DNA from 2 places in the Comamonas serinivorans genome. Region 1 is predicted to be linked to the other one. Evidence: riboswitches for the same ligand, from Rfam matches in the RefSeq annotation. Region 1 holds a riboswitch; the other holds the start of a gene.
The links. A riboswitch is a leader RNA that binds a small molecule or an ion and turns the genes downstream of it on or off. The one in region 1 is predicted to bind thiamine pyrophosphate.

Region 1 (4,165 bases):
TTCCGTGGCGTCCCCCATAGACGCGTGCCACAGTCCCTGCACATTTGCCACCTTGGTTCTGCCATCAGATAGAGCTGCGCGATAAGCAACTGGTTGACCCGATGTGAGTTCCATGCTGGCGCTTCTCGCCAGCATGGAAAGCGCGAACGCACTTCCGGTTCGTCGTTGGCAATCGATGCAGTGGCATGCATAGACAGACAAAGGATTGCCACTGATCCGATCCCTATTCACCCCACACAGGCACCCGCCTTCAAAAGTGGTATTCATCATTGCTCCTGGACACGACGTGGGCGATGTCAGCCAAACTGCTCCTTGGAGGAAGGCCTTGCGACATTCAGATGATGCTGTTTGACAAATGATCAGCTGATCTGCTTGAGCGCCATGTGAATCAGTGGAAAGGGGTTGCCTTGTCCGTCCAGCGGCGATCGGCCAACCTCGCTGAATCCACAATGCGCATAGAACGCGACTGCGTCGGGGTTCTGTTCATTGACATCGACTTTGGTTGCGCCTTGATGGGTTATCGCGTTCTTGAGCAAGATCGAGCCTATCCCTTGTTTTCTGTGGGATGGGGATATGAAAAGCATCTCAACATTCTGGTTGGCAACACCAATGAAGCCGACCATGTCACCATGTTCGTCGCTGGCGACTCGCAAATCCACTGCATCGAAATGGTGTTCGAGTATCAGGGGTTTGAGGGTTTGAATGTGCTCTTCACTCAAGAAGTCGTGAGTGGCGCGAACTGAATCTTCCCAAATTTCCATTAATTTCAAGTAATCATTTTTGGTGGGGGTGCAGATTTTCATGCGGACCTTTGATGTGTCTGGGAATGATGTCGTTTGATTCTCACTGCTGATGATCAAGCTCCGTGGGAAAGGCGGCAGGCCGGTCACGCGCCGGCCTGGGGCACATGTGCATGCGGCCCTCAAGAGGGCCGCATCTGATCATTTCTTCTTTTTGCCTTGGTCGTAATGCCACTTGATGGCGAAGAACATGCAGGTTCCGAACACGAGGACCTTGAACACGATGAAGACGACGGGGACCCAATCCATTTCAGCATTTCCAGACGATGGCCTGACCCGGTGGCGTGAGGAGCACGGCACCGTCGCAAGTCACGTTCATCATACCGTTCCCCTCACGGCACCCATGCCGGCAGCAGGGCCTGCGCGGGGCTGCCGAACCTGATACACATCCGCTCGCATGTCTGCTTTTATCCAGAGGCAGTATGAATCCATTGCCGTTGAATTGAAAACGGGAAATCATCCATACCCCATTCGCATCACGCCATGGATCGTGCCGCTGCCGGCTGATGGACGACGCGCAGCAGCGCCGACAGGCCCAGCGTCAACGCGAAGGCGGGCAGGGCGCTGCCCCAATGTGGTGCCCACTGAGCAAGCGCGTGGTAGCCACCAATGCCCAGCAGCCAGATGGCCACGGCGCCGCCGTTGACCGCGGGCGCGCGGCTCAGCAGGCCGGCCACGTCGCGCCGACCCGCCAGGCTGCCGACGATGACCCCAAACAGCGGCGTGAAGACAGACGACAGCAGGATCAGGAAGGGCTCCAGGCTGTGCATCTGCAGCACGATGGCCAGCACCGTGCAGGCCAGCGCCACCACCACCGCCCAGTGGCGCACGCTGCGGCGTGGCAGCAGGCTGTGCGCGCTCATGGCGGCCGAGTAGGTGTCGCCGTAGGCGTTGTCCACCTCATCCAGCAGCACCAGGGCCAGCGCCAGCAGCCCGCCTTGCACCAGCAGCACCGCGGCCATCATCTCGGTGCCCGGCATCAGCGTGGCGATCAGCACGCCCAGCCCATAACACCAGGCGTTGGCCAGCGCAAAGCCGGCCCAGGTGCCCCAGAACGCGCCCTTGGCGCTGCGGCCATGGCGCGCGTAGTCGGCCACCAGCGGCAGCCACGAGACGGGCATGGCGATCACCAGGTCAAGCGCGGACAGGCGGCTCATGCTGCCGTTGCCGGGCGTGGCCGTGAGTGCTGCCCAACCCTGGGTGTGTGCCTGGCCCAGCAGCTGCCAGCTGATCCACAGCAAGGCCAGCACGACCAGCGGCAGGGCCACGCGCGCGATGAGCTGGCGCACCAGCCGCACCATGGGCAGGGTCATCAGCAGCGTCAGCAACGCGCCCCAGGCCAGCGTGGCCCACAGGGCGGCGGAGGTGCCGGCACCGATCCAGCCCAGCCGGCTCACGATGGCCACGGTGGCCTCGCGCATCACCACCAGCTCGAACGCACCCCAGCCCAGCAGCTGCACGATGTTGAGCAGCACCGGCAGCTGGGCGAAGCGCCGGCCCATGACCGCGTGCATCAGCCCGGCGCTGGCGAGCCCATGCGTGGCGCCGATGTGGGCCACCCAGGCCAACAAGGCTGCGCCGAGCAATGAGCCGCCCGCGATCACCCACAACGCGCCCGTGAAGCCAAGTGCTGGTGCGATCAGGGCACCCATCTGCAGCACCAGCAGGCCCACGCCCAGGCTGAACCACAGCGCCGCATGGTTGTGCCAGGCAAACACGCGCTCGTGTGCGGCAACCACCTGCAGGCTGTGGTTGGTCACGCTGCCCTGGGCGGCGGGAGGAGGGGAAACGGTCATGGCGCACTCCGGCAGCTCGCGCTGCAGCGCCAGGGCCCGGGCCGACCCCTGACGGGGCGACGAGACCGTGCGGCCTGTGGGCTGACGTGCTTCCCTGCGCGAGGATGATCTCAATCAGGTTCAAAGGGACTCTCTCAGCCCGCCGGCCTCGAGAGACACGGCCGGGCACCCCCAGCAAACACCGGCGTGAATGCGCCGGCCGCGCGATTGTAGTGGCGTGCCTGGAGTGCAAGGAAAGACGTGGCGGTGGCTCTGAAGAGGCAGGGTGTAGAGGACCGGCGCTCAGGCTGCTGCGTCGGGCAGGGCGCTGCGGCCCGCGCTGCCTGATGCGGACGCCGGTCAGCAGATGCAGCTCAGCGGTCCCATGGCGGCGCAGGCCCGAAGTAGCACCTTCGGGCGCAATCGGCGTCTCGATGTGACGGGATGTTTCAGGCACACTGCACCCTTCATCTGGAGGCAGGAGCACACCCATGGACATGCAGAGCGCGCCACAGCGCCCCGAATTCCCCATCGACCCCGTCGCCTGGCTGGAGAACCCGCCGTGGCGGCAGCCCACCCCAAAAACCAAGCCCCGCGCGTCCAAAGCGGCCAAGGCCTTGCACCTGACGGATGTGCCGCCCCTGGCGCCGCAGCTGCGTTGGAGCGAGGTCTTCGAGGCCGCTGCTGCCCAGGCCCTCGAGACAGGCAGCGAGGTCGAGCAGCTGGCTGCCCTGGGTGTCGACCTGGCAGACTTTCAGGACGAGGATCAAGTGGAGCTGGTGCCGTTGCGGCAGGCCCTGGCGGCCCGTGACGCCGACGCCGTCGCGCAGACCCTGCGTGAACTGAACGAAAAGATCAGCCCGTACTGGGCGCGCCAACCGTTGCAGGAATTCGATGGCGATGGCCGTGACTGGCTCAAGCTCGGTGACCTGGCCGCGCCCCTGTGGAACCGCCTGGCCGCTCGCTACGTGCACGCCGGTGCCGCTGCTTTCGTGCCTGCGCTGGGCCTGGCGGGCTTGCCTGCCATGGAGGCCTGGTGCGCGCGCAGCCTGGCCAGCGCCATTGACCTGGCCTTGTGCATGGCCAGCGAGCCCCTGGCGCGCTCGGCCGGTTTGGCGGTCGTCAGCGGCAAGGCGCACGCCATCCACGGCAAGGCCTGGCTCAAGGCCTGGCCCGAGTACGCCGCGGCCGCGCACTTGCCCGATGCCCTGTGCGGCAAAGGCAAGGCGCAGACGGTGGCGCGCACGGTGCTGCTGTGGCTGGTGGACGAGGGACTGCGTGAATCGGTGCTGGCGGGCGCGCAGCGGCTGGAAGCCCTGGGCCACGCCGGCGCCCTGCAGGCCACCCACGAGCTGCTGGCGGATGACCCACTGCTGCGCTACCCGACCCGCGTGGGCGAGTTGCCCGAGTTCTGGCCGCAGCTGGCTGCCCATGCGCCGCAGTGGGTGCAGGGCGGCACGCTGTCGTCCCCGGCCCTGCAGACGCTGGGCGAAATGCTGAGTTTTCCGGCAGGCGCGGGGCGCTATGCGGGGCTGGCCCTGGTCCGCGAGGCCTGCACCCCCGAATCGCTGGCGGCCTTCGCCTGGGCGC
Region 2 (4,165 bases), 820 kb from region 1:
ATGTGGCAGGCGGTGTCGGGGGTGTTCATGCGTTTCTCCTACTCAGGGGGGGCGCTGCCGGCAGGCTGTGCGACCGCGCCATCCGGCGCCGCCAGCCCTGCCCCAGCAGGCCACGGTCTCGTTCAGGTCATGGGGCCGACCGACTGGATCGGCCCTGAGGTCGGCTGGGGGTTGAACCCCGCGTGGGCCGGTTGGCTGACCCGGACGCCGCCTGCCCCGATGCACCCGGTGCGCGCGCGTCCGCCGCCGGCGCACCCGGCGTCGCACCGCCCGGCGACAGCCCATACAGCGAACCGCCCGAGCTGCCGTGCCCCGAAGCCGGGCCGCTCGTGGCGCCCAGCCCACCGAGTCCACCCAGGCCCCCGCCGCTGCCCAGCCCGGCCGCGCCCTCGCGCTGGATCGACAGCCCTTGCGCAGCCGCAGGCGCCATCAGGCCGGCCCACAGGCTCGCGGCCAGCCAGACCCACGCAACTCGCCCAGCAACTCGGGCTGCCGTGCCACGCAGGCCGCCCCGGTGCCGCGGGGCCTGCACCACCCATCGCCTTGCGTCACGCCACATGGTTCCCCTCCGCCGTTTGCCACCCGCACCTGGGGGTGCCGGGCCCGTTCAGGTTCGTCAACCAGATCCCGCCACGCCAGCGCGGCGACGTGGTGCCGTAGATGGTGTCCATGGCGGCGTCCTTCATGCGCAGGCCTGCGCGGCGTGCAGCCACGGCGCCTCGCCCAGGCCACCGACCTCGTCCAGCGCCACGCCGGCCAGCGTGGTCGGCAGGTCTGCGGCCTGCAGGGCCTGCTGCAGCAGCGCCGGCGCCAGCAGCCAGCCATGGCGGAACAGGCCATTGATGCGCAGGCGCCGGCCCGCCACCTCAATGCGCGGACCGTTGTCGGGCAAGGCCGGGCGCAGGTTCACGTCCAGGCGCACCACGCGGGCCTCGGCCGCAGCCGGCAGCACGCTGTGGGCCGCCGCCATGAGCTCGACCGCCGAGCGCAGCGACACCGGCGAGCGGTCTTCGCTTTCGATTTCGCTGGCGCCCACCAGCAGCAGGTCGCCCGGGCGCGGCACGATGTAGACGCGGTGGCGCGGGTGCAGCAGGCGCACCGGCCGCGTCAGCCCGTGGCCGGGCGCGTGCAGCCACACCAGCTCGCCACGCACCCCGCGCATGGGCAGGTCGGGCCGGGCGCCCAGGCCCCGCGTGTCGATGACCTGGTCAAAGGTGGCCACGCGCTCGCCCCCGGGGCCGTGCAGGTGCAGCCGCGCGTCTTCGCCCACCTGCGTCACGCGCTCGCCCCAGTGCCAGTTCACGCGGCCCGGACCCGAGGGGCCGCTCAGCGTGCGCGCCGCCAGCACCAGGGCCAGCAGGGTGTTGGCCGTGTCCAGCTGCCCCTCGGCCGGCAGGAACCAGGCGTGGGCGGCGCCGGCCAGGCTGGGCTCTTGCGCCTGCAGCTGCGCCAGGCTCAAGGCCTGCGGCATGCCCTGGGCGCTGGCCTCGGTCAAACCCAATGCAGGTATGGCGTCATCATCGATCAAAAATCGACGGTAAGCCAGGGATACTGCCTCTTGCCAGGCGGCGCTGCGCCCCGCCGCAGCCAGCCGCGCCAGCACGCGCTGGGCGCTGCCCAGGTCGGGTCGGTGCGCCAGCATCCACGAGCCGCGCTGGGCGTAGAACGGCGCAAAACTGCCGGGCGTGCGGCCCAGCGCCTGGGTGATGGCGCGCCACAGCACGATGGACCGCCAGCCCAGCGCGGCCAGCGCGGGCTCGGCGTTGTCCAGCTCGGCGATGGGGCTCAGCATGCCGGCGGCGGTGAAGCCCGCGGCCTGCGGCCAGACCGGGTCGGCAGCGCCCCCGCCCCCCGTCCAGGCCGGCGAGAGGCCCACCCGGGGCTGCGCACGGTCGGCAAAGCACGGGCCGGCATCGGGCGCCGGGTCGAACACGTCCACGCTCAAGCCCTGGCTGGCCAGGTGCCAGGCACACAGCCGGCCCAGCAGACCCGCACCGGCAATGCCGATGTGGCGCGCGCCGCCGCGCAGGCTGCCGCCCTGGCGATCACCAGTCATCGTGCGAGGGGGAACGGAGTCAAGCGGTGTCATTCACGTCATGGCGGAGCGCCTGACGGAGGGGCAAACCGGCCGGATCGGGCGCCGTCATGGCTGGGCGCGCCGTCGCTGGTCCTCTAGCTTCTTCCGCCGGTACAAACCGTCTCAAGTTCGCGGGTTTGGCGTGATCGCCATCTCAGCAGGCCGGCCTGCACCCCGGTTAAAGGCCAAGGGAACCGAGCCGCCATCGAGCCGATGAGGCAGCGGTTCCCAAGCCGCGCATGATACCCCAGCCCCCTGGCTGCGACCTGCCGCCGTCGGGCGCGACCCCACGGCCCGTCAGAGCAAGCGCGCCAGGGCCAGCAGCACCAGCAGCAGCAGCCACACGCCCAGGCTGCGCCACAGCAGCTTGGCCACCTCGCCCATGCGCGGCACCTCGGGCTCGCGCCGGTGGGGCGTGCCGGTCTGCGCCGTGAGCTGGGGCGTGAAGATCGCGTCGGCCGTGGACCAGGCCTGGTCGCGCGCGCTGGCATGGCCGGGGGGCGCCAGCCGCGCCAGGCTGGCCCCGCCCAGGCGGATGTTGAGCGCCCCGGCGGTCGCGGTCAGCAGCAGGCCGTCGCTGTCCATGGGCGCCTGCTGGGCGTGGCTGCGCCAGCTGCTGACGGCCTCGACGAAGTTGCCGACCACGGCCAGGCTCAGCGCCGTGAGCCGGGCTGGCGCCCAGTCCAGCACCTGCCACGCGCGCTCGGCCACCTCGGCCAGCAGCGAGCGCTCGCTGAGGGCCAGCACGGTGTGGCGCAGGCGCGCGTCGCGCATGGTCACCTCGGCCAGGCGGTACATGACGGCCCCCAGCGGGGCCAGCCCCAGCATGGCCGTGAAGCCGTACCAGGCCACCACACCGAACACGTGGCGATGCGCCGACAGCACCGCGTATTCGATGGCGTGGCGTGCGATCTCGGTGCCTGGCACGCGGGCCGTTTCCACCCCTTGCCAGGCCGCCAGCAGCCGCCGCGCCAGCTCTTCGTCGCCATCCGCCAGGGCATTGCGGATGGCCATGAAATGCTGGCTGAAGCTGCGCCAGCCCAGGCAGGCATACAGCAGCAGTGCATCCCACAGCATGGCCACGAACGAGCCCAGCAGCTGCTGCAGCCCCCAGTGCACCAGGGTGCAGGCCAGCGCGGGCACGCCGACGATGAGCACCCAGCCCACGCGCGCATGCACCAGCTTGCCGGTGTCCACGTTGCGGGCCACCCAGCGCGCCCAGCGCCGCAGCACGCGGTTGGGCCAGCTGCCGTGGCGCAGCGGGCGCACCTGCTCCACCAGCCAGGCCAGGACCAGGGCAAACAGGCTCATGGGAGGAGATCCACCACGTTCATCGCCGCTCGCGAACGTTCACTGCTCGGCGCTGAGGAAACGGTAGAGGTTGCGCAGCATGCCGGCCGTGGCGCCCCAGACGAAGCGCTCGTGGCCGTCATCCATGTACGGCATGGACAGCCAGCTGCGGCGAACGCCATCGGCCACGTACTCGTGGTGGCGGTGGTTGGCCGGGTTCATCAGAAAAGCCAGCGGCACCTCGAAGGCAACGTCCACCTCCTGCGGATTGATGCGCAGGTCCAGCGGCGGCTTGACCAGCCCGACCACCGGCGTGACGACGAAGGCCGTGCCCGTGGTGTACGACGGCAAGGCGCCGATGACCTCGACGCGGGCCGGGTCCAGGCCCACCTCCTCCAGCGCCTCGCGCAGCGCCGCGTCCTCGATCGAGGCGTCGCCCGGATCGACGCGCCCGCCCGGAAACGCGACCTGGCCCGAGTGCTTGCTCAGCTTGGTCGAGCGCTGGGTGAGCAGCACCATGGGCTGGGGCCGCATGACGATGGGCACCAGCACGGCCGCAGGCGCCGCCTCGGCCTGGGTGAACTGCGTTTCACGGCGGATTTCCGGCGTCCAGCTCAGGTCGCGGGTGAAGCGTCGGCGCAGGGCCTCGGGCGTCAGCGCCGCGGCCGGAATGGCTGGCAAGCCGTCGTCCACGGCCACGACCGGCACCTTGCGGGCATCGAACTGAGGGATGCGCGACAGCGGCGCGGGCAGGTTGACGTTGACTTGGCTCATGGCGTGGGTTCGCGGGGTTCTCTC

Region 2: linked by a shared signal. The riboswitch ahead of CCO03_RS14055 (FAD-dependent oxidoreductase) and the one ahead of CCO03_RS10540 (purine-cytosine permease family protein) in region 1 are both predicted to bind thiamine pyrophosphate.

The regions. Positions count from the first base shown of each region.
Region 1 covers NZ_CP021455.1:2,483,033-2,487,197, reverse strand. The annotation lists gene CCO03_RS20765 (GFA family protein) at 1-44, opposite strand, end outside; gene CCO03_RS20840 (GFA family protein) at 1-267, opposite strand, end outside; gene CCO03_RS10550 (GNAT family N-acetyltransferase) at 360-803, opposite strand; gene CCO03_RS10540 (purine-cytosine permease family protein) at 1,277-2,596, opposite strand; TPP riboswitch at 2,671-2,779, opposite strand; gene CCO03_RS10535 (DUF4132 domain-containing protein) at 3,067-4,165, shown strand, end outside.
Region 2 covers NZ_CP021455.1:3,303,415-3,307,579, forward strand. The annotation lists gene thiS (sulfur carrier protein ThiS) at 1-29, opposite strand, end outside; gene CCO03_RS20610 (hypothetical protein) at 549-671, opposite strand; gene CCO03_RS14055 (FAD-dependent oxidoreductase) at 683-2,056, opposite strand; TPP riboswitch at 2,161-2,264, opposite strand; gene CCO03_RS14060 (cobalamin biosynthesis protein) at 2,375-3,388, opposite strand; gene CCO03_RS14065 (CoA pyrophosphatase) at 3,428-4,141, opposite strand.